2 regions of the Streptomyces sp. NPDC047085 genome follow, and region 2 is predicted to be linked to the other one. Evidence: riboswitches for the same ligand, from Rfam matches in the RefSeq annotation. Region 2 holds a riboswitch; the other holds the start of a gene.
What was found. A riboswitch is a leader RNA that binds a small molecule or an ion and turns the genes downstream of it on or off. The one in region 2 is predicted to bind ZMP and ZTP.

Region 1 (25,374 bases), on a different contig from region 2:
CGTCGTGATCCTCCGGCATTCGGGCATTCGGGCATCCGGCGTCCGGCCTCCGGCTTTCCGGCGTCCGTTAGTCGAGACGGTCACCGGTATCCCGTCACGTCCGCCGGTTTGCCCGCGTCCTGTACCTCGACCAGGTAGCGCCAGGCGTCGGGGCGGCTGCCGTCCAGGTCGGTGAAGCCGTACGTCCGGGCGAGGCCGCCGCTGGAGAGGGACTGTCCGTTGTGGCGGGCCACGTCGGGGTCGGCGGCGAGGGCGGCGACGGCGCGGCCGACGTAGCGCGGGGTCTCGGAAATGGCGAAGTGCGGTTCGCGGTCGAGGGCGTCGCGCCAGTTGTCCTCGCGGACGCCGTAGGCGTCGAGCATGATCTCCGAGCGCAGCCAGCCGGGGGTCAGCGCGACGGCGGTGGCGCCGCGCGGGCCGACTTCGTGGCCGAGGGCGAAGGCCATGCGCAGCACGGAGGCCTTGGCGAGGTCGTAGAAGAGGTTCACGCGGTAGTTGTGGCGGTTGTAGTCGGCGGTGCCGTCGGTGACCTCCACGACCAGGCCGCCGGGGTGGCGAAGCAGGAGGGGCAGCGCGAAGTGGCTGGTGACGGCATGGGTTTCGACGGCGAGCCGGAGCAGGTGGAGCCCGTTGTCGAGGTCGTGCTCCCACACCGGCGTGTCCCACTCGAAGAGTTTCTCGCCGCCCCAGATGTCGTTCACGAGGACGTCGAGGCGGCCCTGTTCGCCGGTGATGCGGTCCACAAGGCCCCGTACGGCGGACCTGTCCAGGTGGTCGACGGCGACGGCGATGCCGTGTCCGCCGGCCGCGGTGACGAGGTCGGCGGTGTCCTCGATGGTCTCGGGGCGGTCGTACTCGGAGCGGCGGGCGCGGGTGCTGCGGCCGGTGACGTAGACGGTGGCGCCGGCCGCACCGAGTTCCTCGGCGATCCCCCGTCCGGCGCCCCGGGTCGCCCCGGCGACCAGCGCGACCCTGCCCTCAAGCGGCCCTGACATGTCCGACCTCCCGTGCGGTACGACTGCTGTCGTCCTCCACCGTCACGGGTAAGCCGGACATCTTCTGTCGTCTTTACTTCCGGAGTCGCTCGTCCAGCTCTTCGACGCCCCCGAGGAACCACAGCTGGTTCCCCTGATTGGACTCGTACACGAAGTCCCGCAGGGCGGTGCTCTCGGCGACGTGGCGGGAGATGTCGCCGCGGACGGCGAGGCACAGGCGGTAGTTCACGAACTTCTGGACGACCGCGCCCGCGACGCCGGACCGCAGCTGGAAGAACGCGTCCGGGATCCGCTCCACGGGCACCGCGATCAGCTGTACGTCGTGCCCGTACGCGTCGCCGATCAGGTCGAGCGCCGCGCCCTCCCCGTCCAGGGGCGGGCCGTCGGGGGCGCAGCGCAGGACGCGTGTGCCGTGGAGCGTGTCGATCATCTGTGCGGTCATGGCGGCGATCCTAGGACCGGCCGTCCGACGGGTGCCCGCGAATAATCCCGGCGGGTGCCCCCGGGATTCGGGCCAGGGCGCGTATCTATCGGGTCGTGATCGATGAGCACCGCGGCACCCGTTGGGACGGTCTGTCAGATCACGGCGAGCCGGTCCACCAGCAGTTCCACCCTCGGCTCGGCGTACTCGGGCAGCAGGCGGCCCGCGCGGGTCAGGGTGGCGATCCCGTGCAGGGACGCCCAGAACACCTCGGTGAACAGCCCCGGGTCGATGCCGTTCCCGGCGACCTCGGCGAGGGTCTCCATCAGCGCGGCGAAGGCGTCCTTCAGAGGCTCCGGGGTGTCCTCCTGCGCGTACGCCAGGCCGCCGTCGAGCTGGAAGATGGCGTCGTAGACCGCCGGGTTGCGCTCGGCGAAGTCGAGGTAGGCGCGGGCCAGGGCGGCGACCCGCTCGCGCGGGCCTTCCGCGCCGACGGTCGCGGCCCGCAGTGCCGCGGCCATCTCGGTGGCGCCCTTGAGGGCGACGGCACCGATGATCTCGCGCTTGCCGCGGAAGTGGCTGTAGAGGACGGGCTGGCTGTACTCGATGCGCTCGGCGAGCCGGCGGGTGGTGACCGCGTCCCAGCCCTGCTGCTCGGCGAGTTCGCGGGCCGCCGCCACGATGAGGCGCTCGCGGTCCGCCCGTTCGCGCTGCTTGCGTTCCTGTACCGACATGAGTCGATCCTAGCAGTGCTAGACAAGCGAGCGACAGTAGTACTAGCGTTGCCTCATCGGCTAGCAATGCTAGATATCAGGAGGGGTCATCATACTCAACGCACTCGAGGTCTTCACCACCGTGGTCGTCGGCCTGATGGTGGGGGTGGAGTTCTCCGTCGCCTTCATCATGAACCGGATCCTCGACGCCCTTCCCGAGGACAGCGGCCAGCTCGGCCACGCCCACGGCGGCCGGATGCTCGGCGCCCTGATGCCGTTCTGGTACATCGGCTCGCTCGTCCTCAGCGCGATCTGGGCCGTCGCCGGATGGCACCATCACGGCGCCGGGCTCGTCGTCACCGCCGCCGGCCTGCTGATCGTCAGCGTGGTCATGTCGATCCTGCTGCTCGTCCCGATCAACAACCGGAACAAGACCTGGACCCCCGAGAACCGGCCCGCCGACTGGAAGCAGCAGCTGCGCCGCTGGGACCGCTACCACTACGTCCGCGTCGCCGTCATCATCGCCGCCTTCACCCTGCTGGTCGTCGCCCTCGTCTGAGACCGCGGGCCGACACCGCGCCGGGGGCGCACGAGCCCCGCTCCCCGGGCGGCAGCGGGGACCGATACTCCCCGGCGGCAGCGGGGCCCGATACGCGCCCTAGTGCCCGCGCGCGATCCACTCCTCCAGGTGGGGTGCCTCGGCGCCGATGGTGGTGGACTCCCCGTGGCCGGTGAGGACCTTGGTGTCCGGCGGGAGGGTGAGGAGGCGCTCGCGGATGGACTCGATGATCGTCGGGAAGTCGGAGTACGAGCGTCCCGTGGCGCCCGGGCCGCCCTTGAAGAGGGTGTCGCCGGTGAAGACGACGCCCAGCCCGGGGTCGTACAGGCAGACCGCCCCGAAGGAGTGACCAGGGGTGTGCAGGACGGTGAGGTCGGCGCCGGCGGTCTCGAGGACCTGGCCGTCGACCAGATGACGGTCCGGCTCGCGGTGCGGGTGGGTGAGCTTCCACAGCGGCAGGTCGTCGGGGTGGAGCCAGATGGTGGCGCCGGTGAGGCCGGCGAGGGCGGGCGCGGCGTCGATGTGGTCGTTGTGGGCGTGGGTGCAGACGATGGCGGTGAGCCGGCGGTCGGCCACGGCCTCGGCGATGGCCTCGGCGTCGTGGGCGGCGTCGATGACGATCACCTCACGTTCGTCGCCGACGATCCACACGTTGTTCTCGACGTCCCAGGTGCCCCCGTCGAGGGTGAACTGGCCGGTGGTGACGAGGCGTTCGATGCGGGTGGTCATCACAGCACCACCACCGAGCGCAGCACCTCGCCGCGGTGCATCCGGTCGAACGCCTTCTCCACCTCGTCGAGCTGGATGGTCTCGGAGACGAACGCGTCCAGCGGCAGGCGGCCCTGCAGATGCAGGTCGATCAGCATGGGGAAGTCACGGGAGGGCAGGCAGTCGCCGTACCAGGAGGACTTGAGGGCGCCGCCGCGGCCGAAGACGTCCAGCAGGGGCAGTTCGAGCTTCATCTCGGGCGTGGGGACGCCGACGAGGACGACGGTGCCGGCCAGGTCGCGGGCGTAGAAGGCCTGCTGGTACGTCTCGGGGCGGCCGACCGCCTCGATCACGACGTCGGCGCCGAAGCCGCCGGTCAGCTCGCGGATGGCCTCGACCGGGTCGGTGTCCTTGGAGTTGACGGTGTGGGTGGCGCCGAGGGCCCGGGCCTTCTCCAGCTTGCGGTCGTCGATGTCGACGGCGATGATCCTCGCCGCGCCGGCCAGGCGGGATCCGGCGACGGCCGCGTCGCCGACCCCGCCGCAGCCGATGACGGCGACGCTGTCGCCGCGGCCGACGTTCCCGGTGTTGATCGCGGCGCCGAGGCCGGCCATCACGCCGCAGCCGAGCAGCCCTGCCACGGCCGGGGAGACGGCCGGGTCGACCTTGGTGCACTGGCCGGCCGCGACGAGCGTCTTCTCGGCGAAGGCGCCGATGCCGAGGGCCGGGGAGAGCTCCTGCCCGGTGGCGGCGAGGGTCATCTTCTGCTTCGCGTTGTGGGTGTTGAAGCAGTACCAGGGCCGGCCGCGCAGGCAGGCCCGGCAGTTCCCGCACACCGCACGCCAGTTGAGGACGACGAAGTCGCCCGGTGCCACATCGGTGACTCCCTCGCCTACCGACTCCACGACACCGGCGGCCTCGTGGCCGAGCAGGAACGGGAACTCGTCGGTGATACCGCCCTGTTTGTAGTGCAGATCGGTGTGACAGACCCCGCAGGCCTGGACGCGTACGACGGCTTCGCCGGGCCCCGGATCCGGGACCACGATCGTCTCGACCCGTACGGGTTCGTCCTTGCCCGGTGCGATCACGCCGCGTACTTCCTGCGCCATGGCCTGGCCCCTCTTCGTCGAATTGCCTTCGGTTCCGACCCTACGCGCGACCGATCGGTAGCGGCACGGACACGACGGCGGCAGTGGATCTTTCCGGCCGACCGCCGGTGGCGAGGAGACCCTGGTCGGGCAGCGGTGAGGGCCGCCCCGGCGCGGGGACGGCCCTCGGGTGCGCGGGCGGATCGGGTATGTCGACGGAGACCCGGCAGGCGGACGGTTCAGGCCTCGACCGCGGGGAGCAGGCCGGTCACGGGTGCCACGAGGTCGGTGAGCTGGTGCAGCTGGTTCAGCTGGTTCAGGTCGCCGACCTGGTTCAGCCCGCGCACCTGCTCGGTGACGCTGGGGACCTCGGCCCTGTGCTCCGCGGGGATGTCGCTGACGGCGAGCGAGTCCAGCATGGTCATCGGGTTGATCTGCCCGGTGTTCGGTGCGCCCGCGTCGGCCGCGTTCGCCAGCGGTGCGGCGAGGCCGGTGACACCGACGGCCAGACCGACGGCGGCGACGATACGTCGTGTTGAGATCATGCCTTCAGCAACGGCGGCGGACGCCGGTCGGACACGGGCGCCGGCCGGCGCTCACCCGTGAGGCGGAGCACCTGGCCTGCGCTTGCCGTGGCCGCCGGGGCGGAGGAGTCTCGGAGGTGGGCCCGTGCGGTCCGCTTCGGCCGGGCCGCGGGCGCCGGAAGGAGGTCCCGATGGGAACCGCGACAGGCTCCACCTTCGACACCGACACACTGCGCCGGGGCATAGAGGGCAACACCGGGAACACGCTGCTGGCCCTGTACGCGGACAACGCGCAGATCCGCATCATCGACCGCAACAGCCAGCCGAGCCATCCCAAGATCCTGCAGGGCCGCGGCCAGATAGCCGAGATGCTCGACGACGTCTACAGCCGTGACATGACCCACCACCTCGACCAGTGCGTCATCCAGGGCGACCACGCCGCCTTCACCGAGTCCTGCGAGTACGAGGACGGCACCCGAGTCCTCGCCGAGTCGATGATCACGTTGCGTGACGGGAAGATCGCCGAGCAGATCCTGATCCAGGCGTGGGACGAGTAGGAAGGAAGGCCGCGAGGGTCCAGGTCACCTCCCGGCTGACCTGGACCTTCCCGGCCCGGGCGGGGCTGGGTAGGGCGCGTCCGCCCCGCCCTCGGCAGCCAGTACCAGTTTCCGCAGCAGGTCTGCGAGCGTCCGCCGCTCTTCTTCGGTCAGTGCTGCGAGCAGCGCACCCTCACCCTCATCCTCCGCTGCCGCGTGCGCCGCGAACGCGGCATGGCCGGCGTCGGTGAGCCGCACCCGTACCCGCCGGCGGTCGCCGGTCTCGTGGACGCGGGTGATCAGGCCGGCCTCCTCGACGGGGCCGAGCCGCGCCGACAGGGCGCCCCGGGTCAGCCCGAGCCGGTCGGCGAGCGCCGAGGGGCTGGACTCGTACGGCGGTCCGGACCTGCGGAGCATCAACAGCACCTTGTACTGCCCGTACTTCAGGCCGTCGGAGTCCAGGACGTCCCGGCGGACCTGGGCGGTGTGCCGGGCCAGGATCGCCAGCCGGGCGATGATCGCCTCCTTGACCGGGTCCAGCCACTCCAGTTCCCGTGCCCAGACGGCCACATGCCGGTCCACCGAGTCCCGCACTTCCTGCCTCCCACAGTAGTTTTCCTCTGGATCAGTTTTCTTGTGGATCATTTTTCGTATAACTACCTTGCCCGGCATGACCTCTGAAACGCACACCTTCGTCGACCTCGATGAACTCCTCGATTCCGCTCGCGAGTTGAGTGTCGCGGGCCGCTGGGAGCGGGCCGCGCGGCTGCTCGACGCGGCCGGCACCGACGAGTCCGCCGCCCGCGCACGGATCACCCGGGCCGCGGCCGAAGTCGCCCTGGACCGGGACTGGTTCGCCGGGACGGACACCGCGGCCGAGCGGATCGAGGCGGCCGAGAAGGAGTTCCCGGACGGCGACTGGGACACCGGCTTCCTCCGGCTCAGGCACACCTACGGCCGGCTGCTCCTCGTCGACGGCACGCTGCGCATCGGCCCGGCCGGCAAGGACCCCGAGGCGCTCGCCGCCCTCCTCGACCGTGCGCGGGAGTTGTACGACAGCGCCCCGGACGCGGTGCGGCGGGGCTGGGCGTCGATGTACCGCGGGCTGATCACGGAGAACCACTTCGCCGACCAGGCGGCCGCCGCCCCGCTCTACTCGGCCGCGCTGCGTGCCGGGGACGACGGCGCCGACGGTCTGCTGGCCCGCGAGGCGCTGCGGCATCTCGGCGGCCACGACCACGACTCGGGCGACGACGAGCGGGCCGGGGAGCGCTGGCGGCGGGCCACCGCGCTGGGCGCCCGGGCCGGCACGGTGCCCGGCACCCTCTCCCAGCAGCTGCTGCTGGCCGTGCTGGCCCGGGACGCGGGCGACGAGGCGGGCGCGGTCGCGCTGGCGGCGGAGATCGCCCGCTGGGCCGGGGCGATCGGCGCGGACCGGCTGGCCGCCCAGGCGGACGCGTTCCTCGCCGGGACGGATCCCACGGCACTCCCGCCCTCTGACGCGGACTGAGCGCCGCCCGCGCCCTCGGTTACCCTGTACGCGGGCCGTGACTGGCGCTGAGGTGGAGTACCACCGGGGAGCGGTCCTTGGTGGATGCCGCGCGCCTGGGCGATGAAGGTCAACCAGCTCAGGAGCGCAGATGACTCAGGCCCGCCTCATGGACGGCACCGCCCTCGCCCGCCGCGTCGTCGAGGAGACCGCGAAGAAGGCCGCCGATCTCACCGAGCGGACGGGCAGCGCGCCCTGTCTGGCCACCGTGCTGGTCGGCGAGGACCCGGCGTCCGTCACGTACGTCCGGATGAAGCAGAACCGCTGCCGCACGGCGGGCATCGAGTCCCGGCACGTGGCGCTGCCCGCCACCACAACCACCGCCGAACTCGTCGGCGCGCTGCGGGAGTTGTCGGCCGACCCGGCCGTGCACGGCATCCTGCTCCAGCACCCGGTGGGCGACCACATCGACGAACGGGCCGCGTTCGAGGCGATCGCCCCGGAGAAGGACGTCGACGGCGTCACCTTCGCGTCCTTCGCGACGATGAGCTTCGGCCTGCCGGGTTTCGTCTCCTGCACGCCGGGCGGCATCATGCGGCTGCTCGACGAGTACGACGTCGACCCGGCCGGGAAGCGGGCCGTGGTGGTGGGCCGCAGCGCGATCCTCGGCAAGCCGGTGGGCATGCTGCTCCTGGGCCGGGACGCCACGGTGACGTACTGCCACTCGCGCACCGCCGACCTGTCGGCCGCGGTCCGCGAGGCGGACATCGTGGTCGCCGCCGTGGGCCGGCCGCGGCTGATCCGGGGTCAGGACATCAAGCCGGGCGCGGTGGTCGTCGACGCCGGTTACAACCCGGGGAACGTCGGTGACGTCGACTTCGACTCGGCGGTGGAGCGCGCCTCGCTGATCACGCCGGTGCCGGGCGGGGTCGGCCCGATGACGATCGCGACGCTGCTGGAGCAGACCGTCGACGCGGCCGCCCGACAGCTCGGGGACTGATCAGCGCGTCCCGGCGCCGCACTCGGCCAGGGCCTTTCCTCCGGATCAGGCATCCCGGGGGGCGATGACATGCCAGTCGAGGTTCACTCCGACGGTGTCGGCCGGCTGGGTGTCGCCGGTGTACGTGTACAGCGGAGAGCCGTCGTAGGTGACCTGCCGGCCGGGGCCGTCGGGCCGGGTGACCGTGCCGAGGGTGCCCGCGAGGCCGGGAGGCAGCCGGAGTTCGGTGCCGGGCTGGGCGAGCAGGGGCTTGCGGGTGACGGTGCACGCGCCGGTACAGGCAACGGTTCCGGTCGCCGTCTCCCGGTCGTACCGGTAGACGGTGTGGCCGTCGGGGTCCGTGTAGACCGGGCCCATGGTCTGGCTGTCGCCGACCATGAGAGTCAGCGGCGGTGGCTCGGGTGCCGTGGCGGGGGCGGCGGCGCCGAGGCACGTGGCGACGGCCGCGGCGGCCAGGAAGCAGGTCAGCGGTCCACGCATGTGGTCTTCTCCTCGTGCCCTCGGCGGACGATCGGCTCCCCCACCGTCAGTATCCGATCGTGACGCCGGAGACGCTGTGCTTGTCGGTCAGGCCGCCGGTGGCGCCGGAGAAGCCGACCAGCACGTTCTTCGGCAGGGTCACCGCCTTGTCGATGACCTGGGTGCCGTCGATGCTCACCAGCAGGTGTCCCGCGCTGGTCACGGTCACGACGACGGTGTGCGTGCCGGTCCGCAGGTTGGGCACCGCGGTCGAGGTGGCGACGTAGTTCGGGAGCGTGGTACCGCCGGTGGCCACACCCACGAAGTTGCTCGACGGCTCGGTGCTGTTCCTGTGGGTGTCCAGGGCGACCGCGATGCCGGGCAGCCCCGCGTAGCCGAGCCCGCCGCCGCCCACGCCCAGCGCCGTCGGGGTCGCTTGGGAGGCGTCGAGGAGGAGCAGGGCGAGGCCGTCGGCGCCACTGCCGCCGCCGATCGTGGCGGTGAAGCTGGCCCGCAGCCGGGCGGACGGCACGGCAGTGCTCTGGATGCCGGATCCCTTGGCGTCGGTCACGGCCTGGGTGAGGACCAGGTCGGTGCCGGACAGGGCGGCCGTGCCGTTGTACGTCCAGCCGTTGGGCCCGGGCGGCGGCACCGCGTAGGAGTTGGCGCTGAGGGCCACGTTCCGCACGGTGTGGATGTCGGTGCTGTCGCCGGTGCCGCCGGTGAAGGCCAGGTACGCCGTCGGCGTCAGCGACGCCACCGTGGTCTTCAGCACCTGGGTGCCGTCCATGGAGACGGTGAGGGTCTTCCCGGAGACGGACACGGCGACCGCGTGCGGGCCCGAGCGGAGGTTGGGCACGGCCGTGGTGGTCGAGGCGTACGTCAGGGATGAACCGCTTCCCGCGGTGGCGATGCCGACGAAGTTCGCCGAGGGATCGTTCCCGTTGCGGTACGTATCGAAGGTGACCGCCACGCCGGGCACCCCGGACCAGCCGAGCCCGCCGCCCTTCCCGCCGAGCGCCTTGGGCGTGGCCTTGGCCGGGTCGAGCAGGCTGAAGGTGAGGCCGTCGGCGCCGGTGCCGCCGCCGATGACGGTGGTGAAGGAGGCGGCCAGGCCATCGGTGAGGACGGGTACCGGGAAGACGCCCGAGCCCGCCTGATTGGCGGTCGCCTGGGTGAGCTGGAGGTCGCCGCCGGAGAGCTGGGCGGATCCGTTGAGCTGCCAGCCGCCTGCTCCGGGCGCCGGAACCGTCACCCTGGTGCCCGTGGTTCCGGTGCCCGTCAGGGTCTCGTTGTGCGGTCCGCTGCCGTCGTCGGCGGTGAGTTCGTAGAGGCCGCTGGCCGCGCCGACCGAGGTCGGGGAGAAGGTGACCGCCTGGTGCACCACGTCGTCCGGGCCGAGGACCTGGCCCTCGCTGATCGGGGTGGTGACGTTGAAGGGGGCCGCGGGTGCCTTGGCCTTGGTGATGGTCAGCGGGATGTTGCCGGTGTTGCTGATGTCGAACGTCTTGGTGACCGACTGGCCGACCGGGACCGATCCGAAGTCGGTCGACGTGGGCGTGATGGTCAGGTGGGCCTGGCCGGTGACCGCCGTGCCGGTCAGGTTCACGGTGGCCGTGCCGTGCTGCCCGGTGACCGACAACGTCCCCGTGTTGTTGCCGGCGGCGGTCGGGGCGTACTTCACCTGCACGGTGAAGGACTGCTGGGGCTGGACGACGGTGCCGTTGGCGGGCAGGCCGGCGGCGCTGAAGGGGGCGTTCGGCGGGGCGCTCGACGTGACGGTCTCGGGTTCGGTCCCGGTGTTGGTGAAGCTGACGCCCAGGGTCTTGGACGTCGTCGTGGCGACCGTGCCGAAGTTGAGCTGGGACGGTGTGGCGTGCAGGCCGGGCTGCGTGCCGTATCCGGTCAGGCCGAGGCCGTTGTCACCGAGATTGGTCGAGAAGGTGAGCACGGCGTTGTCCGGTCCTTGCCTGGTGGGCGAGAAGGAGACCGGTACGGAGTAGGTGTCGCCGGTCCGCAGGGTGCGGGGCAGCCCGGTGGGTGCGGCGGAGAACTGACTGCCCGCAGGTGTGCTGACCCCGTTGATGGTCACGTCCCGGGTCGCGGTCACGGTCGCCGTGGCCCGACCGGTGGACCCCACGGCCACCTGGCCGAAGTCCACCGCGTTACCGGTCAGCGCGGTGGTGGAGGGGCGGCCGAAGGCCAGCACCTTCCCGTCCCGGGTGCCGACGTAGACGCGTCCGCCGTCGGTGGCCGGCACGCTGAACTTGGAAGCGGTGCCGATCGGCGCGGACCACAGCATCTTCAGCGTCCCGTTCGCCGGTACGGCGTTGTAGGCACGCAGCTGCCCGTTGGCACCGTTGGAGCCACCGGCGTAGATCGACCAGGCCACGGCCGATCCCGGGGTCGTGCCGGTGGAGGTGATCACGGGCGAGCCGGAGGTGTAGCCGAAGGTGCCGGTACTGGAGCCGGTGTTGGTCAGTGTGGGCTGGCCGCTGCCGGAGAGGCCGTAGGAGAAGGCGCGCAGGGGGCCGCCGTTGCCGACGGTGTAGACGTAGCCGCCCTCGCCGCCGTACGCCGCGGGGTGTCCCCACACGCCCTCGTACGGTCCGAAGGTGCCGACGACCTTGTCGGTGCCGTTCGGGCCCTGGTTGCGTCCGCCGAGGTTGTCGCGGTCGAGCAGGAACAGGCGTCCGTCCTTGCCGATCTGGACGAGCAGGTGGGGGTGCTGGGCGGTACCGAACGTGGGCGCGGGCAGCGCGACCGGGCCGCCGGAGCCGAGGTCCCTGTCGTTCTGGTCGAGGGTGGGGGCGTCGCTCGGGCTGAAGAAGTCCTGGGCGGACATGGTGCCGTCGCTGTTGACGCCGAGGCGGACGACGGACTCGGACAACTGTCCCGGTGGTTGCGAACCCGGACCCGGTGCCGGGCTGATGCCGTTGCCGGTCGAGAGGATGATCCGGCCGGGGCCGTCGGAGACGAGGCCGCCGCCGCTCATCCAGATTCCGGCCCTGCCGTTGGCGGCGGAGTTCTCGGTGGCCCACAGCGTGGTGCTCCGGGTGGAGGTGTTGACGCCCAGGACGTAGCCGACGTACGGGTCGTGGTCGCAGTGGGAGGCGAAGGCCACGTAGACCGAACCGCCCATCAGGAGCAGACCGGGACGCTGGCCCGCGGTGAACGCGTTGAAGGGGTGGGCCGGGTCGTTGACCGGTGCGCCCGCCACCTTCACCGGCCAGCCGCTGCGTTCGGCGCCGCTGGAGGCGTCCAGAGCGTGCACGTACCAGTTGGGGTGCTGGGCGTCGGCGCCGTCGTTGACCTTCGAGGTCAGATACACGGTGCCGGTGGCCGAGTCGTACACCGGGGTCGAGGTGACGCCGATGTTCGGGGTCAGGTCACCGCAGCCGATGGCGGACGCGGGCCAGGCGGGGCCCAGGTCCTTCGTCCAGTTGATCGCGCCGGTCGCCGAGTTGAGCCCGTACACCTTGTTGTTCTCGGTGGCCACGATGACCCTCGAGCCCACGACCAGCGGCTGGGCGTAGACCTGGCCGTCCACGGTGGTGGAGAACTGCTGGCCGAAGTCGGAGCTGGAGACCTGGTCGGGCGCGAGGCCCGGTTCGTTCGCGTCCCAGCCGGTGCGGAGGGTGTCCTGGGAGACGGTGGTCTCGTCCGCCCGGTGTTCCGCGGCGCGGGACGACGGTACGGTCATGGCGCTCGCCAGCAGACATGCCGTCAGCAGGGCGGCGAGCCGCCCCGGTTGACGTACCCCGCCAGTCGTGGTGAGCCTGCTGAGCATGTGTGTCTCCGCTCGGATGCGCGTGCGCGGAGACCTCCGCGGTCCCGCCGGCCCCATGCTCGCCGGAGGCCGGACGGTTTTCGATCATTCCGGGGGCGTACGACGACGGGGTCCACCCGGACGGGCCAAGCCACGCGCGGCCGGGTGACGGCCCTGTTCCGGTTCTCCTGGCCGTCGCGGTCGCGGAGTTGGGCCTGCGCGGGCCGCAGTCCCGCCATACTGCCCGCCATTCGGGTTGCGATCATGGCGGCGGGGTGACGTGCCCCCCCTACGCCGGGCCGGGCACCAGGTGACACTGGTCACGCACGGCTGCTTCGAGCCGCTCGTGGCGGGCTCCGGGGTGGGATTCCACCCACTGCCGGTCGATCCGCGCGCGGAGTTGGAGTCGCCCCGGGGCCGGGGGCTGCACCGCAGCGCCAGCGGCACCGGGAAGCTGGTGCGGGTGGTCGAGCTGGCCCGGCGGCTGGTCGGGCGGATGACCGACGACCTGCTGGCGGCGGCGCGGCAGAGCGACGTGCTGCTGCTGTCGGCGTCGCTGGCCCCACTCGGGCACGCCATCGCCGAGGGGCTGCGGCTGCCGAGCATGGGCCTGTACCTTCAACCGCTGGCCCCCGCCCGGGAGTTCGCACCCCCGGTGCTCGGCGGCGGAACCTTCGGCGCGCCCGGCAACCGGCTCGCCGGGCACGGCGTGAACCTCGCCGTGGAGCGCCGGCTGTGGCCGGTGCATCACGGTTTCAGCCCGCTGGTGGTGCCCCGGCCCCGGGACTGGCGGCCGGGTCTGGGCGTGTGCGGCTACTGGTGGCCGTACGACGTCGAGCCCGGACTGCCGTGCGCCGTCGAGGAGTTCATCGAAGCGGGGCCGCCGCCGGTGTTCGTCGGGTTGGGCAGCGCCACCGTGCCGGACGCCGGCCGGCTCAGCGCGCAGGTCGTGGCGGCACTGCGGCGGGCCGGGCTGCGCGGGGTGATCCAGCGCGGCTGGGGCGGCCTCGCGGCGGACGGCGACGACATGCTGACCATCGGCGAGGTGCCGCACGCGGCGCTGTTCCCGAGGATGGCCGCCGTGATCCACCACGCCGGGGCCGGCACGACCGCGGCGGGGCTGCGCGCGGGGGTGCCGGCGGTGCCGGTACCCATCCAGTTCGACGAGAGGTTCTGGGCCGCGCGGCTGGTGTCACTGGGCGTGGCCCCGGCCGCGGTACCCCTGCGCGGACTCACCGTGGAGGCCCTGGCCACGGCCCCGCGCCGGGCGACGCGCGAGGCGTCGTACGGCGCACGGGCCCGGGCGCTCGGCGAGCGCATCCGCGCGGAGGACGGCGTGACACCGGTGCTGAACGCGGTGAACGCGCTGGGCGGCTGACCCTCGCCGACCCTCGTATGGCCCTGTCGGCCCTCGCCGCCCTTCGCCGGGCAGCCCCAAACGGCGGCCTTCACCCGGCAGCCCCGACTGGCGGCCTCAACCAGTGCCGCCAGTCGTCGGCAGCCGGTGGCCTCACCCCGGGGTCAGCACCATCCGGTAGCGGGCCTTGCCGGCCATCATCTTCTGGTACGCCTCCTCCGCGCGGTCCAGCGGCACGAGCTCGGTCATCGGGCGGATGTTGTGCAGGGCGCTGAACTCCATGGTGTCCTGCACGTCCTGCGCGGTGCCGGACGGGTGGCCGTGGACGCCACGGGCGGCCATGATCAGCTGGAAGGGGGTGATGGGCATCGGCTCGGCGTCCGCCCCGATCACCACGAGCTGTCCGCGCGGGGCGAGGCCGTCCAAGGTGGCGGCCATGGCCTCGGAGTTCCCTGCGGTGGCCAGGACGACATCGGCTCCGCCCAGGGCCTGCAGTGCCTCGGCGACGGGGGTGCCGGAGGTGCTGTCGACGTAGTGGTGGGCGCCGATCTGTTTGGCGAAGTCGGCCTTCTCGGGGCCACGGGCGATCGCCACGGTCTCGAAGCCCATCGCGACCGCGTACTGCACGCCGAGGTGTCCGAGGCCGCCGAGACCGACGACGGCGACCCGGTCCCCCGGCCGCGCGGAGCTGCGCCGCAGGCCGTTGAACGTGGTCACGCCCGCGCAGGCCATGGGCCCGGCGTCGACCGCCGACAGCGCGTCCGGGATGCGGGCCAGCGCGTCGCAGGGCGCGATCATCTTCTCGGCGAAGCCGCCGTCGTAGGCCCACCCGGGAACCTTCAGGCGCTCGCACACGATGAAGTCGCCCTTGCGGCACTGTGTGCAGTAACCGCAGCTGCCGCCGAACCAGCCGACCGTCACCCGGTCTCCGACCTGCCAGCCCCGGTCGCCGACTCCCGCGCCCAGCTCCTCGACACGCCCGGCGACCTCGTGCCCGGGCACCACCGGGAACATCACGCCCGGCACTGCCGCGTTCACGAAGATGGCATCGCTGTGGCAGATCCCGCAGGCCTCCACGGCGATCCTCACCTCGCCGGGCCCTGGCTGCGGCACCTCTCGCTCGACCAGCTCGAACGTGCCGCCGGCGGCGGTCACCTGCGCGACTCGATAGGTACTCATGCGCCTCTCCGGAGAACGGGTACGAAGGCCCCTCGACGGCCCCAGTCGGGCCCTACACGGCCTCGGTCCAGCACACCAGCTCCGGGCGGATCGCGCGCGCCGAACGACCCGCGACCGGCGGTCGTACGGCTGCTGACCTGGGACGACGTGAAGCGGGAGGAGCTTCACCCGGCCTCGGGGCGCCAGCCCTCCGGCCGCAGCAGGCCCAGCAGCTGACGCACGAGTTCGTCGACGACCTCGTCGAGGCTCGCGTCCACCCAGCCGGCGCTCCAGTCGTGCAGGAGGCCGTTGACGCTGCCGATGAAGGCCGTGGCCGCGAGCCGGTAGTCGCGCGGGGCCGCCTCGCCGCGGTCCACGGCGGCGTCGGCCTCGGCGCGGATCAGGTCGACCCAGCGGGCCCGGCGGGCGAGCCGCTGCTCCTCCAGGCGGGGGCTGACGCCGATGATCTCCACGAAGGCGATGCGGATACGGCGCGGGTCGGAGGTGACGTCGCGGGCGTAGGCGTGGAACAGCACGGCGACCCGCTCGGCGAGCGGCAGCCCCTCGGCCGCCGCGAGGGCGTCGAGCACGGCCTGCTCCGCCCAGCCGTTGACCTCCAGGTGCAGCGCGGCGAGGACGTCCTCCAGGGTGCGGAACTCCTCGTAGAACTGGCGGGTGGACAGGCCCGCGGCCTGGCTCAGCGCGGCGACCGTCGTGGTGCGGTAGCCGGGGGTGTCGCCGAACAGCCGGAGCGCCGCGTCGAGGAAGCGGCGGCGCCGCTCGGCCTGCCGCTCCTCGGCGGACCTGCCGCCGTAGCGGCCCGTCGCTGCCCTGAGTCTGCCCGTCACGCATCCCCCTCCGTTCCGTCCATCCACCGTCCGCCCACCGGTGCCCCGATCCCCTCACCACCGGTACCCCAATCCTGTCGTGCACACATCTTGTCGAGAAGGCCGCCCCTTCCTTACTTTTCAGTAAGTTCACTGTGAAAGCGCCCGTGTTCAGATTCTCCCGAGGAAAGAGAGCAGTCATGCCTGCCTCCAGAACCAGGCACCTGTGCTCCGTGGCCGCCGCCCTCGCCCTGACCGTCGCCGTCCCGGCGACCGCCGCCTCCGCCGCCCCCGCAGCATCCGCCGCCTCCGCTGAACCGTCCGCCTCGTCCGGTGCCGCGGATTTGCGCGAGGTGCTGTTCGTGGGCAACAACTGGGACGGCACCGCCGACGTCATCAAGTCCTCCGGCAACTTCGCGAAGGTCGGCCGGATCAACGTCATCCCCGACAAGGACCAGCGGATGGCGGAGATCAACGCCGACCCCATCAAGTGGATCTACTTCATGGCGATCCGCAACGGCGTCGGCGAGGGCCACGACCAGTTCGCCGACGACATGTACTCCACCCCGGACGGCCGGTCGGTCGTGGTCTCCCGGCCGAGCTTCGCCGATGTCGTCTCCATCGACCTGGCGTCCGGGAAGGTCAACTGGCGTTTCCCGGTGGCCGGTTACCGCGCCGACCACATGGCGGTCTCGCCGGACGGCACCCGCGTGGCCGTCTCCGCTTCGACCGCGAACACCGTGCACGTGCTGGACATCAACACCGGTCAACAGCTGGGGTCGTTCGCGACCGGCGACAAGCCGCACGAGAACATCTTCAGCAAGGACGGCAAGTACATCTGGAACATGTCCATCGGGGACGTCAACACCGCCCTGGACGACCCGGTCTGGGACTGGACGAAGGGCGACCGGCACATCACGGTCGTGGACGCGACGACGTACAAGCAGGTCAAGGTCATCGACATGCGGCAGCGGCTGGACGCCTACGGGCTGAAGACCTTCTCCGACGCCGTACGTCCGGCCGTCTTCTCCCCGGACGAGTCGAAGCTGTACTTCCAGGTGTCGTTCTTCAACGGCTTCCTGGAGTACGACGTCGCCGCCGACAAGATCACCCGGATGAAGACGCTGCCGAAGAACCCGGCCACCAGCGAGGACCGCACCACCTGGGTCAACGACTCGCGCCACCACGGCCTTTCGATGAACCCCGAGGGCACCAAGCTGTGCGTCGCGGGCACCATGGACGACTACGCCACCGTGGTCGACCGGGCCTCCCTCCAGGAGGGCCCGCTGGTCACCACGTCCAAACCGTACTGGGCCACGGTCAGCGGTGACGGCAAGGACTGCGTCGTCTCCGAGAGCGGCGCCGACCAGGTCACGGCGATCGACTTCGCCACCGGCCGCAAGGTGACGTCCGTCCCGGTCGGCGACCACCCGCAGCGCGTCCGCCTGGGGCACGTCCAGTCCGACTGGACCGGCCCGGCCGGAAGCTGAGCCTTTGTCGTACGGCCTCCGGGGTGCCCCCACTCGCCCCGGAGGCCGTGCCCCCGCCTGTCAGAAGCGCGCCGCCGCCCAGGCGGCCAGCTCGGACCGCGCCGCGCCCAGCAGGTCCGCCGAGGGCGCCGTGGCCCCGTTGGTCACCAGGGCGTAGTGCAGGGCGCCTGTGCCGGCCTCGGTCCCGGTGCCGGTGCCGGTGCCGGTGAGCAGCAGCCGTCGGCTGCCGGTGCCGCCCGGTTCGGGGGCCACGCCGAGCGGGGTGGAGGGGCCGTAGGCAGGCGGCCCGTAGGCCGTGCCCAGGTCGGAGACGACGGTGGTCGCCGAGGTGGGGAAGGTGGCCGGGAGGTGCAGTTCGGTGGGTGCGGTGCCGTTGCCGGAGCGCCACACCAGCAGCCCGTACTGACCCGACCCCACCAGCCGTGCCACGTTCGGCAGCGCGCTCGGCACCGGGTTCCAGGTCAGCGTGGTCGAGCCGTCCCGGGAACGGTCCTCGTAGGTGAAGGCCAGGGCGGTGCCGGCGGTGGCGCTCGGGTAGACCCGGTCGAGGAGGCGACCGTCCTGACGGAGGGTCGCGTGTCCTGAGTCGTCGAGCCGGACGGCGGAGAGGTCCTCGTCGTTCCAGGCGTCGCCGGTCGTGCGGACCTTGTCCGGGTTGCCGTTCATCAGTTCGTGGTGGCGGCCGCTGTAGAGGTCCCACTGCCACTGCGAGCCGGACAGCACGGGACCGGAGGCGGCCGGGTTCGTCCACCAACTCGCCCCGGAGATACGGGAGTCGAGCGCCTGGTACATCGCCTTGAGCACGGTGGGCGCCTTGTCGGAGACCGTGCCGGACAGCGGGTGCCCGAACTCGCTGACCACGGCGGCGGTCCCGGCCGCCGAGGCGCGATCGCGGACGGCGCCGAAGTCGGAGGCGTACTGTCCGTCGGCCGCCTTGCCCCACATCAGGATGCCGGAGATGGCCTTCTGGTCGTAGAAGTGGGTGTTGAAGACATAGCGGGGGCCGAGCGTGCCCGCGTCCAGCAGGCCGCCCTCCTGCTTCTGGGTGGAGATGTTCGCATTCCAGAAGAGGTTGGGCTCGACGAGGGCGGGTTTGTCCTGCCAGCCGGCCGCGTCCATACGGGCGCGGAACTTCGCGTAGAACGGCCATAGCAAGTCGCGCTCCCAGACACGGGAGGTCTGCCCGGAGTCGTAGCTGCCCGCGTACGGCTCGTTGTACGGGTCGAAGCCGACGATGCCGGCGAACTCGCCCTCGTCGAGGTGCTGTCGGAGGTACGTCATGGCCGACTGGGCCGTGGTCAAAAAGGCGTCCTGGAGGCCGTGCGCGTTGTGCCAGAAGTCGTACTGGGCCTTCTGCACGGCCGCGTTCTGGGTGATGTTCTGCCCCCAGAAGAGGCAGATCCCGCAGTACTCCTTCGGATAACTCCCCGCATCCACCGCCCACTTGGGGGCGCCGTCGCCCGTGTACCAGCTGCCGGTGTTGAAGAGGTGGCGGGAGTAGAGGTCCTGGTGGAAGTCCGGGTACACCCGGATGCCGGCGTCCAGGAAGGCGCGCATCTGCTCCGTGACGGCGGCCAGGTAGGCGGTGTCCGTCTGGCCGCGCACGGGTTCGGCGTGCGCCCAGGAGAGCAGGAAGCGGACCGCGTTGCCGCCGCCCAGGGCGCGCAGCGCGGTCGCCGACGTGCGGGCGTCGGCGACCGATGCGAAGGGCAGGCCGCCGTTCTCCTCCAGCTTGGTCTCGCCGGAGACGTTGTAGCCGCGCAGCACGATCTCGCGGCCTTGGCCATCGGTGAAGCGGCCGTTCCGGACGGTGAGCGGGGCGCCGTCGAACCAGAGGGAGTCGGAGGGTGCGGCGTGGGTGGTGGGGTTGAGGGGGGTGGTGGGGGTGCCGGCGGTGGCGGGCCGGGTGCCCGCCGCCGTCAGGAGTCCGCAGAGGACGACCAGGACAAGAAACAGACGCGCCCTGACGGTGGACATGCACTCCACGGTCCGGGGACACGGGGAGAGCGTCAATACTGCTGACTCAGAAGTAAGGTGACTATCAGTCAGCGATCGACTCTCAGTCAGAGCTCTGACCAGCCAGCCAAAGCCAACCAACTTCGTGGCTCAATCACCCACCCGGCGCGTCACGTTCAGCAGATACTCCTTCCGGTTCAGCGGGTTGTGGTCGGTGCGCGGCCGCTCGGGGACCGGGCCCCTGGTGATGGGCGCGTAGTGGTCGAACGCGGTCTCCAGCTCGCCCTCGCCCCGCGTCAGTCCGGGCAGCCGCTGCTCCAGTTCGTGGACGCGGGCGGCGGGCACCGCACCCTCCAGAACGCAGGCCTGGCCGTGCGTGCCGGTCGTCTCCGGTACCGCGCCCAGCCGGGCGAGCACCGGCAGCAGGGCGCCGAGCGTGTCCGCCGGGGCCTCGAGGCGGAAGCGGTGCATCGGCTCGTACACCAGGGTGCCCGCCCGGCGCAGCGCCTCGACCAGGACCAGCGGGGTCACGCCCCGGAAGTCGTAGCCGGTGCTGGACATGCTCTTGTCGAAGCCCTGGTGGGCGTGGCTCTGCCGGGGCGAGTAGCCGGAGTGGGTCATGGTGACGGTGCAGTCGGTGACCTGCCAGCCGTGCAGCCCCTGGCCGAGGGTCTCGCGGACGGTGTCCTCGACGGCCTTGAAGAAGGCGTACGGCATGGACCCGAGCTCCACCTCCAGCCGGAACTCCACGCCCGCTCCGGTCGGGGCGGGGTCGACGCGCAGGCCGACGGTCGCGAGGAAGGGGTTGGGGTCCTTCTTGTTGAACTCCACGGCCCGCCCGCTGCCGACCGGGCGTTCGATGCACAGGGTGGTGGTCTCCCGGAAGGTGACGTCAAGGCCGTACTCGTCGGCGAGGGTGGCCTGGACGACCTCCTTCTGCACCTCGCCGTAGAGCGAGACGGAGGTCTCCCCGCGCAGTTCGTCGTGGCGGACGCCGATGAGCGGGTCCTGTTCGGCCAGCTGGGTGAGGGCGAGGTGGAGGGAGCGCCGGTCGGTGCCGGGGCCGGGCACGACGACGGTCTCCAGGGTGGGCGGCGCGAAGTGGTGCTCGGGCGCCTTTCCCGGCAGCCCGAGCGCGTCGCCGATCCGGATGCCGCCGAGGCCCCACACCTTGGCGATCCGGCCCGCCGCCACGCTGTCCTGGCGCGGGTCCGCACCCTGGTCGAAGACGGTGAGCGCGGTGACCCGGCCCTCCTCACGGCCATCCTCGAACGCCCTGCGACCGCCCCCGAACGCCCCACGGCCGTCATCGAACACCCCACGGCCGTCCCCACGAACCCCACGGCCGTCCCCGGACAGCCCACGACCGCTCCCGGACACCTCGCGACCGTCCCCGAACGGGACGCGGTCGCGTACGCGCAGGGTGCCGGTGAAGATCCGCGCGTAGGCGATCTTCTCGCCGGCCGGGCCGCGTTCGACCTTGAACACCGTGCCGGACAGCGGGCCGTCCGGGTCGCCGTCGGCGGTGGGCAGGAGCTGCTCGATGCCGCTCATCAGCTCGGTGACTCCGGCACCGGTGATGGCGGAGCCGAAGTAGACCGGGTGGACCAGGGCCTCGCGGGTCTGTCCGGCCAGGGCGGCACGCAGGCGCCGGCGGGACACACCGCCGTTGACGTAGGCGGCGAGCAGGTCGTCGTCGTGGTCGGCGAGCGCGTCCAGCGCGGTCGGGCCGAGCCCGGGGACGAAGCGGGCGGCGCGGGTGCCGAGCCCGGCCGCCGTTCCCATCGGGACCAGCGGTACGGCGAGCCTGCGGGCCATCTCGTGGAGCAGGGCCTGGTCGCGGGCACCGCGCCGGTCGATCTTGTTGACGAAGACGAGGGTGGGGATGCGCAGCCGTCGCAGGGTGCGCATGAGCACCCTGGTCTGCGCCTGGACGCCCTCGACGGCCGAGACGACCAGGACGGCGCCGTCGAGCACGCCGAGGACGCGCTCCACCTCGGCGATGAAGTCGGGGTGGCCGGGGGTGTCGATGAGGTTGACGGTCACCGAGTCGAGCGGGAACGACACGACCGCCGACTTGATGGTGATGCCGCGCTGCCGCTCCAGCGCGAGGGTGTCCGTCCGGGTGCTGCCGGCGTCGACGCTGCCGATCTCGTCGGTCACTCCGGCGGAGTGCAGCAGCCGTTCGGTCAGGCTGGTCTTACCGGCGTCGACATGGGCGAGGATTCCGAGATTGAGCAGAGGCACTGAGCGTGATGTCCTTCGGCATGGGTGGGATTCCTTCCTGGGTGGACATGCACGCAGTGCGCATCTGAGGTCCTCTCCGTGTGACGTCGGGTCCCGGCAGTGCAGCAGGGCCGCCCCCACCTCGGCAATGGATTAATCCTCAACAAAACCCGGTCGCAGCACTCGCCGCCTCCACGGCGCGGCCCTAGAGTGACCTACGTCACGCTGGTCTGAATTGTCCCCGCTCTTCCCACGCTCCCGCCCGCACGGTCTGGAGGGCACATGACCCATATCAAGGTGCTCGTGGACGGCACGACGTACGAGGACGACGTGGAGCCCCGTCTCCTCCTGGTCCACTACCTGCGCGACCGCCTCGGCCTCACCGGGACCCCGATCGGCTGCGACACCTCCAACTGCGGGGCGTGCACCGTCGATCTCGACGGGGCGACCGTCAAGAGCTGCTCGGTGCTGGCCGTCCAGGCGGACGGGAGCGAGGTGACCACGGTCCAGGGGCTGGCCCAGGACGGCGAGTGGACGCCGCTGCAGCGGGCCTTCCACGAGCGGCACGGTCTGCAGTGCGGCTACTGCACCCCGGGGATGATCATGGCGGCACGGGATCTGCTGCGGGAGAACCCGCGGCCCACCTCCGAGGAGGTCCGCCAGGCCCTGGAGGGCAACCTCTGCCGGTGCACGGGGTACCAGAACATCGTCCGCGCGGTGCTCGCCGCCTCCGGGCAAGAGGCCCAAGAAGCCCAATCGGCCCAAGGAGCCCAAGAGGTCGCCGAGGAGGTCACCCGATGACCGATCAGGCCGTGGAACCCGAGGTCGGCCGCGCCCGGCCACGCAAGGAGGACGCCCGGCTGATCACGGGGCAGACCAACTGGACCGACAACATCCAGGTCGCCGGGCTGCTGCACCTGGCCGTCCTGCGCAGCCCGATGGCCCACGCCCGGATCACCCGTGTGGACGTCTCCCCCGCTCTCGAACGCCCCGGTGTCGTCGCCGCGTTCAGCGGCGCAGACCTCGCCGAGGGGATGGGCTCGCTGCCCTGCGCCTGGCCGGTCACCGAGGACATCGTGCTGCCCGACCACCCGCCGATCGCCGTCGACGAGGTCCGCTACGCCGGTGACCCGGTGGCGGTCGTGGTGGCCCGCGACCGGTACGCCGCCGCCGACGCGCTGGAGGCGGTCGAGGTCGACTACGAGCCGCTGCCCCCGGTGCTCGACCTGGAGGCCGCGCTCGCCGAGGACGCCCCGCTGGTCCACGCCGACAAGGGCACCAACCGCTGCTACGTGTGGCCGCTGGCGACCGGCGACAGCTTCGAGTCGGTCCGCGAGCGCGCCGACGTGACGGTCCGGCGCCGCTACCACCAGCAGCGGCTCATCCCCAACGCGATGGAACCGCGCGCGGTCGTCGTCACCCCGCTCCCCGCCTCCGGCGAGTACACCGTGTACTCGGCGACCCAGATCCCGCACATCCTGCGGATCATGCTCGCGACGGTCACCGGGATCCCCGAGCAGAAGCTTCGGGTGATCGCCCCGGACGTCGGCGGCGGCTTCGGCTCGAAACTCCAGGTCTACGGCGAGGAGGCCCTCGCCCTCGCGGTGGCGCGGCGGCTGGGCCGGCCGGTGAAGTGGACCGAGTCCCGCTCCGAGGGCTATCTCGCGACCCACCACGGGCGCGGCATGATCCAGGACATCGAGGTCGCCGCCACCCGGGAGGGCCGGCTGCTCGGCCTGAAGGTGGACCTGATCGCCGACATGGGCGCCTATCTCATGCTGGTCACTCCGGGCATCCCGATCCTCGGCGCCTTCATGTACCCGGCGATCTACAAGATGGACGCCTACGAGTTCACCTGCACCGGCGTCTTCACGACCCGCACCCCCACCGACGCCTACCGCGGCGCCGGCCGCCCGGAGGCCACCTTCGCCATCGAGCGGATCATGGACGAACTGGCCGCCGAACTCGGCCTGGACCCGGTCGAGCTGAGGCGCCGGAACTGGATCCGGCACGAGGAGTTCCCGTACACCACCGTCGCCGGGCTGACCTACGACAGCGGCAACTACGAGGCCGCGACCGAGAAGGCCCTGGCCCTGTTCGGGTACGACGACCTGCGCGCCGAGCAGCACAAACGCAACGAGCGCGGCGACCCCGTACGCCTCGGCATCGGCGTGTCGACCTTCACCGAGATGTGCGGGCTGGCGCCGAGCCGGGTGCTGCGCGACCTGAGGTACGCGGCCGGCGGCTGGGAGGCGGCGAGCATCCGCATGCTGCCCACCGGCAAGGTCGAGGTCGTCACCGGCACCAGTCCGCACGGGCAGGGTCATGTGACGTGCTGGAGCCAGATCGCGGCCGACGTGCTGGGCGTGCCGTTCGAGGACGTCGAGGTGGTCCACGGCGACACCAAGGCGGCCCCGCAGGGCATGGACACCTACGGCTCGCGGTCGCTGGTGGTGGGCGGCGAGGCCGTGTACCGGGCGGCGACGAAGGTGGTCGACAAGGCCCGGAAGGTCGCCGCGCACCTGCTGGAGGCGAGCGAGCAGGACCTGGAGTTCACGAACGGCGTCTTCTCCGTGAAGGGCTCCCCGGAGGCCCGTAGGACCATCCAGGAGATCGCCTTCGAGACGTTCACCTCGCACGACCTGCCCGACGGCATGGAACCCAGCATCAACGCCGGTCACCTCGCCGACCCGGAGAACTTCTCCTACCCGCACGGCACCCACCTGTGCGCGGTGGAGGTCGACACGGAGACCGGGCGGACGCGGATCCGGTCGTACGTCTGCGTCGACGACGTCGGCCGGGTCGTCAACCCGATGATCGTCGAGGGCCAGGTGCACGGCGGACTCGCCCAGGGCATCGCGCAGGCGCTGTACGAGGAGGCCGTGTACGACGACCAGGGCAACCTCGTCTCCGGCACCATGGCCGACTATCTCGTACCGTCGGCGGCGGACCTGCCGGACTTCGTGACCGACCGGACGGAGACGCCCGCGGTCTCCAACCCCCTGGGGGTCAAGGGGGTCGGGGAGGCGGGGACGATCGCCTCGACGCCGGCCGTCGTGAACGCCGTGGTGGACGCGCTCAGGCCGCTGGGCGTGCGGGACGTGCGGATGCCGTGTTCGCCGCAGCGCGTGTGGGAGACGATCCGCTCGGCCAGGTCCGGTGCGGCCGGCCCGTCTGGAAATGAGGCCTCGGCATGATTCCTCCCGCATTCGAGTACGCGCGTCCGATGAGCGTGGACCAGGCGGTGCGGATGCTCGCGGACGCCGGCGAGGACGCGAAGGTGCTGGCCGGCGGGCAGAGCCTGCTGCCGCTGCTGCGGCTGCGGCTGGCCTTCCCGGAACTCGTCGTGGACGTGGGCCGGATCCCCGAGCTGCGCGGGGTCCGCGAGGACGGCGAGGCGCTCGTCATCGGCGCGATGACCACGCACCACGACGTGATCCGCGACCCGCTGGTCCGCCGGCACGCCGGACTGCTGGCGGAGGCGACCGCCACCGTCGCCGACCCGGCCGTACGGCACCGGGGCACCCTCGGCGGCTCCCTCGCGCACGCCGACCCGGCGGGGGACCTGCCGGCCGTGGCGCTGGCCCTGGACGCGGAACTGGTCGCCGCCGGACCGGGGGGCCGGCGCACGATCCCGGCCCGGGAGTTCTTCGTCGACTACCTCCAGTCCGCGCTGTCGCCCGACGAGCTGCTGGTGGAGGTGCGCGTCCCCAAGGTCCCCGAGACGGACGGCTGGACCTTCCACTACGAGAAGTTCCACCAGGTGGCCCAGTCCTGGGCCATCGTCGGCGTCGCCGCCCTGGTGCGGCGGGACGGCGGGGGTATCACCGAGGCGCGTATCGGGCTCACCAACATGGGCTCGACCCCGCTGCGGGCCACGGCGGCCGAGGAGGCGCTCGCGGGCGCCGACGATCCGGGAGCCGTCGCCCGGGCCGCCGAGGCCGCGGCCGAGGGCACCCAGCCCTCGCAGGATCTGTCCGGCTCGCCCGAGTACCGGGAGCACCTCGCGCGCGTGCTGACCGAGCGGGCGGTCCTGACCGCCACCGGAATGGGGTGAGCGCCGATCACCCGGATGGACGACCCGGAGCAGGTGCGGGCC
Region 2 (5,183 bases):
GACGCGCTGTACGGCACGGGCGTGCACGTCATGGTCGTACGCCCCGGGTTCGTCCGTACGAGGATGACGGCCGGACTGCCCCCGGCCCCGCTCGCCACCACCCCGGAGGCGGTCGCCACCGCCATCGAACTGGGCCTGCGCCGCCGCTCGGAGACGGTGTGGGTGCCGGGGGCGCTGCGCCTGGTGATGTCGGCGCTGCGGCACGCACCGCGCGCGCTGTTCCGGAGACTGCCGGTCTGAGGCGGGCTATCGCCTGGCGATGGTGTCGTGCTCGACGTGGTCGACGTGCTCGATGTGCTCGATGTGCTCGACGTGTCCGGCCTGCGGCGGCACCACGGATCCCCCGAAGGCGTACTCCCGCAGCTTGCGCCACACCCCGTCGGAACCCTGCTCGTAGAGCGCGAAGCCCGTGCAGGGCCACTCCGCCTCGAACCCGGCCAGCTCCTCGAAGGCGCGGTCCATCGCCGCCTCCTCGATGCCGTGCGCCACGGTGACATGCGGGTGGTACGGGAACTGCAGCTCGCGCGCGACCGGCCCGGAGGCGTCGCGCACCCGCTGCTGGAGCAGGGCGCAGTCCTCGGCGCCCTGGACGACGCGCACGTAGACGACCGGCGACAGGGGACGGAAGGTGCCGGTCCCGGACAGCCGCATCGGGAACGGCCGGCCCGTCGCCGCGACCTCGGTGAGGTACGCATCGACGGCCGGCAGTTCCGTGCCGTCCAGCTCGGTCGGCGGCAGCAGGGTGACGTGCGTGGGGATGCCGTGAGCCGCGGCGTCGCCGAAGCCCGCGCGCAGCTCCTGGAGCAGGCTGCCGTGAGGCTCCGGGACCGCGATCGACACGCCGATCGTTACGGTCCCCACGTCGTCTCCTGTCGTCGCGTGATGTCTGCGATGTCTGCCATCTCTGCGGTATCCCCGCGGCCGTCGTCGTCCCGGCCGCCGGATATCGACTGTACGGCCACGGCGGTCCTGTGGGCAGGCGCAGCGAAAGTGATGTGCAGCGCTCTGCCCGCCCGGACAGGTGTGCGGCCGTACGCCTCGGGGCCCCGGCGTGCTCCGGAGCGCCGGTCAGTGCTTCGCCGGCAGGAAACCCACCCGGTCGTACGCCTGCGCGAGCGTCTCCGCGGCGACGGCACGCGCCTTCTCGGCACCCTTGGCCAGGACCGAGTCCAGCGTCTCGGGGTCGTCCAGGTACTGCTGGGTGCGCTCGCGGAACGGCGTCACGAACTCGACCATGACCTCGGCGAGGTCGGTCTTGAGCGCGCCGTACATCTTGCCCTCGTAGTCCCGCTCCAGCTCGGCGATCGACCTGCCGGTGAGCGTGGAGTAGATGGTGAGGAGGTTCGAGATGCCCGGCTTGTTCTCCGCGTCGTAGCGGATCACGGTGTCGGTGTCGGTGACGGCGCTCTTGACCTTCTTGGCCGTCGTCTTCGGCTCGTCGAGCAGGTTGACGAGGCCCTTCGGCGTGGACGCCGACTTGCTCATCTTGATCGACGGGTCCTGGAGGTCGTAGATCTTCGCCGTCTCCTTGAGGATGTACGGCGACGGGATCGTGAACGTGTCCCCGAACCGGCCGTTGAAACGCTCGGCGAGGTCGCGGGTCAGCTCGATGTGCTGGCGCTGGTCCTCACCGACCGGCACCTCGTTGGCCTGGTAGAGGAGGATGTCGGCGACCTGGAGGATCGGGTACGTGAACAGGCCGACGCTGGCCCGCTCGGCGCCCTGCTTGGCGGCCTTGTCCTTGAACTGGGTCATGCGACCGGCCTCGCCGAAGCCGGTGAGGCAGTTCATGATCCAGGCGAGCTGGGCGTGCTCGGAGACGTGGCTCTGCACGAAGAGGGTGCAGCGGTCCGGGTCCAGACCGGCCGCGAGGAGCTGGGCGGCGGCCAGGCGGGTGTTGGCGCGCAGGTCCTTCGGGTCCTGGGGGACCGTGATCGCGTGCAGGTCGACGACCATGTAGAAGGCGTCGTGGGACTCCTGCAGGGCCACCCACTGGCGGACGGCGCCGAGGTAGTTGCCGAGGTGGAACGAGCCGGCGGTGGGCTGGATGCCGGAGAGCACGCGGGGTCGATCAGAGGCCATGTTCACCATTCTCTCAGGTGTGGAGAGTGGTGACGGCACCGATACGACCCCGCGCTCCCGGTCACGTTCAGCCCAGGTCGATCTCCGGGTAGAGCGGGAAGGCCGCGACCAGGTCCGTGGCCCGCTGGGCGATCTCCTCGGCGACCTTCTCGTCCAGGACGTGGGCGGCCTTGGAGGGGGCGCCCGACTTGGTCGTGCCCGGCTCCGTCGTGGTCAGGACGCGGTCGATCAGGCCCGCGACCTCGTCCATCTCGGCCTTGCCCAGGCCCCGGGTGGTCAGGGCGGGGGTGCCGATGCGGATGCCGGAGGTGTACCAGGCGCCGTTCGGGTCGGCCGGGATGGCGTTGCGGTTGGTGACGATGCCGGAGTCGAGGAGCGCGGCCTCGGCCTGGCGGCCGGTGAGGCCGTAGGAGGTGGCGACGTCGATCAGGTTGAGGTGGTTGTCGGTGCCGCCGGTGACCAGGGTGGCGCCGCGCCGCATCAGGCCCTCGGCGAGGGCGCGGGAGTTGTCGACGATGCGCTGGGCGTAGTCCTGGAAGGAGGGCTGCCGGGCCTCGGCCAGGGCGACGGCCTTGGCGGCCATGACGTGCGGGAGCGGGCCGCCGAGGACCATCGGGCAGCCGCGGTCGACCTGGTCCTTGAGCGAGTCGTCGCACAGGACCATGCCGCCGCGCGGGCCACGCAGCGACTTGTGGGTCGTCGTGGTGACGATCTGGGCGTGCGGGACCGGGTCGAAGTCGCCGGTCAGGACCTTGCCGGCGACCAGGCCCGCGAAGTGGGCCATGTCGACCATCAGGGTCGCGCCGACCTCGTCGGCGATCTCGCGCATGATCCGGAAGTTCACCAGGCGGGGGTACGCCGAGTAGCCAGCCACGATGATCAGCGGCTTGAAGTCGCGGGCCTGGGCGCGCAGGGCCTCGTAGTCGATCAGGCCCGTGGCCGGGTCGGTGCCGTAGGAGCGCTGGTCGAACATCTTGCCGGAGATGTTCGGGCGGAAGCCGTGGGTGAGGTGGCCGCCGGCGTCCAGGGACATGCCGAGCATGCGCTGGTTGCCGAAGGCCTGGCGCAGCTCGGCCCAGTCGGCCTCGGACAGCTCGTTGACCTGGCGGGCGCCGGTCTTCTCCAGGAACGGCGCCTCGACGCGGTCGGCGAGTACGGCCCAGAAGGCGACGAGGTTGGCGTCGATGCCGGAGTGCGGCTGAACGTAGGCGTGCCGGGCGCCGAAGAGCGCCTTCGCGTGCTCGGCGGCCAGGGACTCGACGGTGTCGACGTTGCGGCAGCCGGCGTAGAAGCGGCGGCCGATGGTGCCCTCGGCGTACTTGTCGCTGAACCAGTTGCCCATCGCCAGCAGGGTGGCCGGGGAGGCGTAGTTCTCGGAGGCGATCAGCTTGAGCATCTCGCGCTGGTCGTGCACCTCCTGGCCGATCGCGTCGGCGACGCGCGGCTCGACGGCGCGGATGACGTCGAGGGCGGCGCGGAAGGCCGTGGACTCGCTGGAGAGAGGCTGCTGCTCTGGCATGGGGACCTCCGGACGGTGTGCGTACAGCGTTCACGTTCGGCCCAGGCGCACGGCACTGTTTCCCACTCGGGCCGCTCCCCGATGGTCCGTCCCATCCCAGCGCGCCAGTCACGGCCCGCGGCCAGCCTACCGGCCACCCCCGCCGGAATCGGCCGGACGTCCACCATGCGGGCGACCTGCGGTGCGCACTGCAGACTTCGCGTGTCCCTGCGGAGAGCCGGCGGCAGGGGACCGCTCAGGTGAATCGATGGTGTGTCAGATCGGTTGCCGGTTGGGGGCTGGACTGCCTGATCCAGACTGGTGGAAGGCGATTCCCTGCCGAGAGACCTCCCCGCCGCCTTCTGGGAGTGCACCGTGACTTTCACACCGTCGGTCGCTGCCGGTCAGCCGGGCTCAGGTGTGAGCGGGTACGTTGCCCATGCGGCGGGCCGCCGTAGACGTGCGCTGAACGCTGCGGCCGGCGTGCTCTGCGTTGCCGGTATCACCCCGGTGGTGCTGTCCGGGACCGCCCACGCGCAGGGCAGTTGCACGACGTCAGGCTCCACCACGACCTGTACGTTCGCCTTCACCGGCGCCGAGCAGACGTTCACCGTCCCCAGCGGCGTCACGCAGGTCGACGTCACGGCGATCGGCGCCGCCGGCGGCTACGAGGGGCTCAACAACATGCCCGGCGGCCGTGGCGCTCAGGTTTCGGGCACTCTTACCGGACTGTCCGGCGGACAGACTTTCTATGTCGAAGTAGGCGGCAGCGCCACCAACGACGGATCCTGCTACCCGGCCTCGCTGTGCACCGGCGGCTTCAACGGTGGCGGCAGCACCTACTTCGGCGGCGGCGGAGGCGGAGCCTCCGACATCCGCACCCAACCCCGCACTGTTCCCCTCACCACCACCGACTCCCGCCTCATCGTGGCGGCGGGCGGCGGTGGAGCCGGTGAGGGATTCAGCTCCGGGTGCCCGGGAAGCCAGGGCGGGGACGCCGGCCAGCCGGGCGTGAACGGGGGGTGCGGCGGAGGAACCGGCGGCGGAGCAGGAACCGCCACCCAGGGCGGGCCCGGCGGTACACCGGAAGGTGGACCCGGCACGCTCGGGACCGGCGGCAACGGCGGCGCGGATACGGGTGGCGGAGGCGGTGGCGGCTACTACGGCGGAGGCGGAGGCGGAGACCTCAACTTCTCGGTCGATCCAGAAGGGAACGCGGGCGGTGGGGGCGGTGGCTCCTCCCTCGTACCCGCCGGCGGCACCGGCCCCACGCCGACCAGCGCTGCTGCGAGTGTCACCATCAGCTACACCTCAGTGAATCCCACAGGCCCCACCGGCCCCACAGGTCCGACCGGCGCGACGGGTGCGACGGGTGCAACCGGTCCCACAGGTCCGATCGGCGAAACTGGTCCGACCGGCGCTGCGGGTGTGCAGGGCCTGACGGGTGCCACCGGCCCGACCGGGGCAACCGGTCCCACAGGTCCGACCGGTGCTGCGGGCGTGAACGGCCTGACGGGTGCCACCGGCCCGACCGGCGCTGCGGGCGTGAACGGCCTGACGGGTGCCACCGGCCCGACCGGCGCTGCGGGCGTGAACGGCCTGA

Region 1: it holds a riboswitch for ZMP and ZTP, as region 2 does, so the genes downstream of both, ABZ865_RS22010 (bifunctional 5,10-methylenetetrahydrofolate dehydrogenase/5,10-methenyltetrahydrofolate cyclohydrolase) here and ABZ865_RS12215 (glycine hydroxymethyltransferase) in region 2, are expected to answer to the same signal.

What each region holds. Positions count from the first base shown of each region.
Region 1 covers NZ_JBEYUW010000006.1:146,893-172,266, reverse strand. Annotated here, with positions in the region: gene ABZ865_RS22060 (SDR family oxidoreductase) at 81-995, opposite strand; gene ABZ865_RS22055 (DUF4180 domain-containing protein) at 1,069-1,437, opposite strand; gene ABZ865_RS22050 (TetR/AcrR family transcriptional regulator) at 1,572-2,150, opposite strand; gene ABZ865_RS22045 (DUF1772 domain-containing protein) at 2,242-2,688, shown strand; gene ABZ865_RS22040 (MBL fold metallo-hydrolase) at 2,788-3,417, opposite strand; gene ABZ865_RS22035 (S-(hydroxymethyl)mycothiol dehydrogenase) at 3,417-4,505, opposite strand; gene ABZ865_RS22030 (hypothetical protein) at 4,724-5,029, opposite strand; gene ABZ865_RS22025 (nuclear transport factor 2 family protein) at 5,200-5,565, shown strand; gene ABZ865_RS22020 (MarR family transcriptional regulator) at 5,590-6,138, opposite strand; gene ABZ865_RS22015 (hypothetical protein) at 6,215-7,054, shown strand; ZMP/ZTP riboswitch at 7,082-7,162, shown strand; gene ABZ865_RS22010 (bifunctional 5,10-methylenetetrahydrofolate dehydrogenase/5,10-methenyltetrahydrofolate cyclohydrolase) at 7,185-8,033, shown strand; gene ABZ865_RS22005 (hypothetical protein) at 8,079-8,513, opposite strand; gene ABZ865_RS22000 (choice-of-anchor D domain-containing protein) at 8,560-12,282, opposite strand; gene ABZ865_RS21995 (glycosyltransferase) at 12,542-13,639, shown strand; gene ABZ865_RS21990 (alcohol dehydrogenase) at 13,772-14,797, opposite strand; gene ABZ865_RS21985 (TetR/AcrR family transcriptional regulator) at 14,962-15,624, opposite strand; gene ABZ865_RS21980 (YncE family protein) at 15,804-17,093, shown strand; gene ABZ865_RS21975 (cellulase family glycosylhydrolase) at 17,154-19,070, opposite strand; gene ABZ865_RS21970 (translation factor GTPase family protein) at 19,200-21,296, opposite strand; gene ABZ865_RS21965 ((2Fe-2S)-binding protein) at 21,558-22,076, shown strand; gene ABZ865_RS21960 (xanthine dehydrogenase family protein molybdopterin-binding subunit) at 22,073-24,472, shown strand; gene ABZ865_RS21955 (xanthine dehydrogenase family protein subunit M) at 24,469-25,332, shown strand; gene ABZ865_RS21950 (MoxR family ATPase) at 25,348-25,374, shown strand, end outside.
Region 2 covers NZ_JBEYUW010000003.1:244,595-249,777, reverse strand. Annotated here, with positions in the region: gene ABZ865_RS12230 (decaprenylphospho-beta-D-erythro-pentofuranosid-2-ulose 2-reductase) at 1-240, shown strand, start outside; gene ABZ865_RS12225 (2'-5' RNA ligase family protein) at 247-861, opposite strand; gene trpS (tryptophan--tRNA ligase) at 1,069-2,082, opposite strand; gene ABZ865_RS12215 (glycine hydroxymethyltransferase) at 2,150-3,601, opposite strand; ZMP/ZTP riboswitch at 3,634-3,723, opposite strand; partial or broken gene ABZ865_RS12210 (glycine-rich protein) at 4,094-5,183, shown strand, end outside.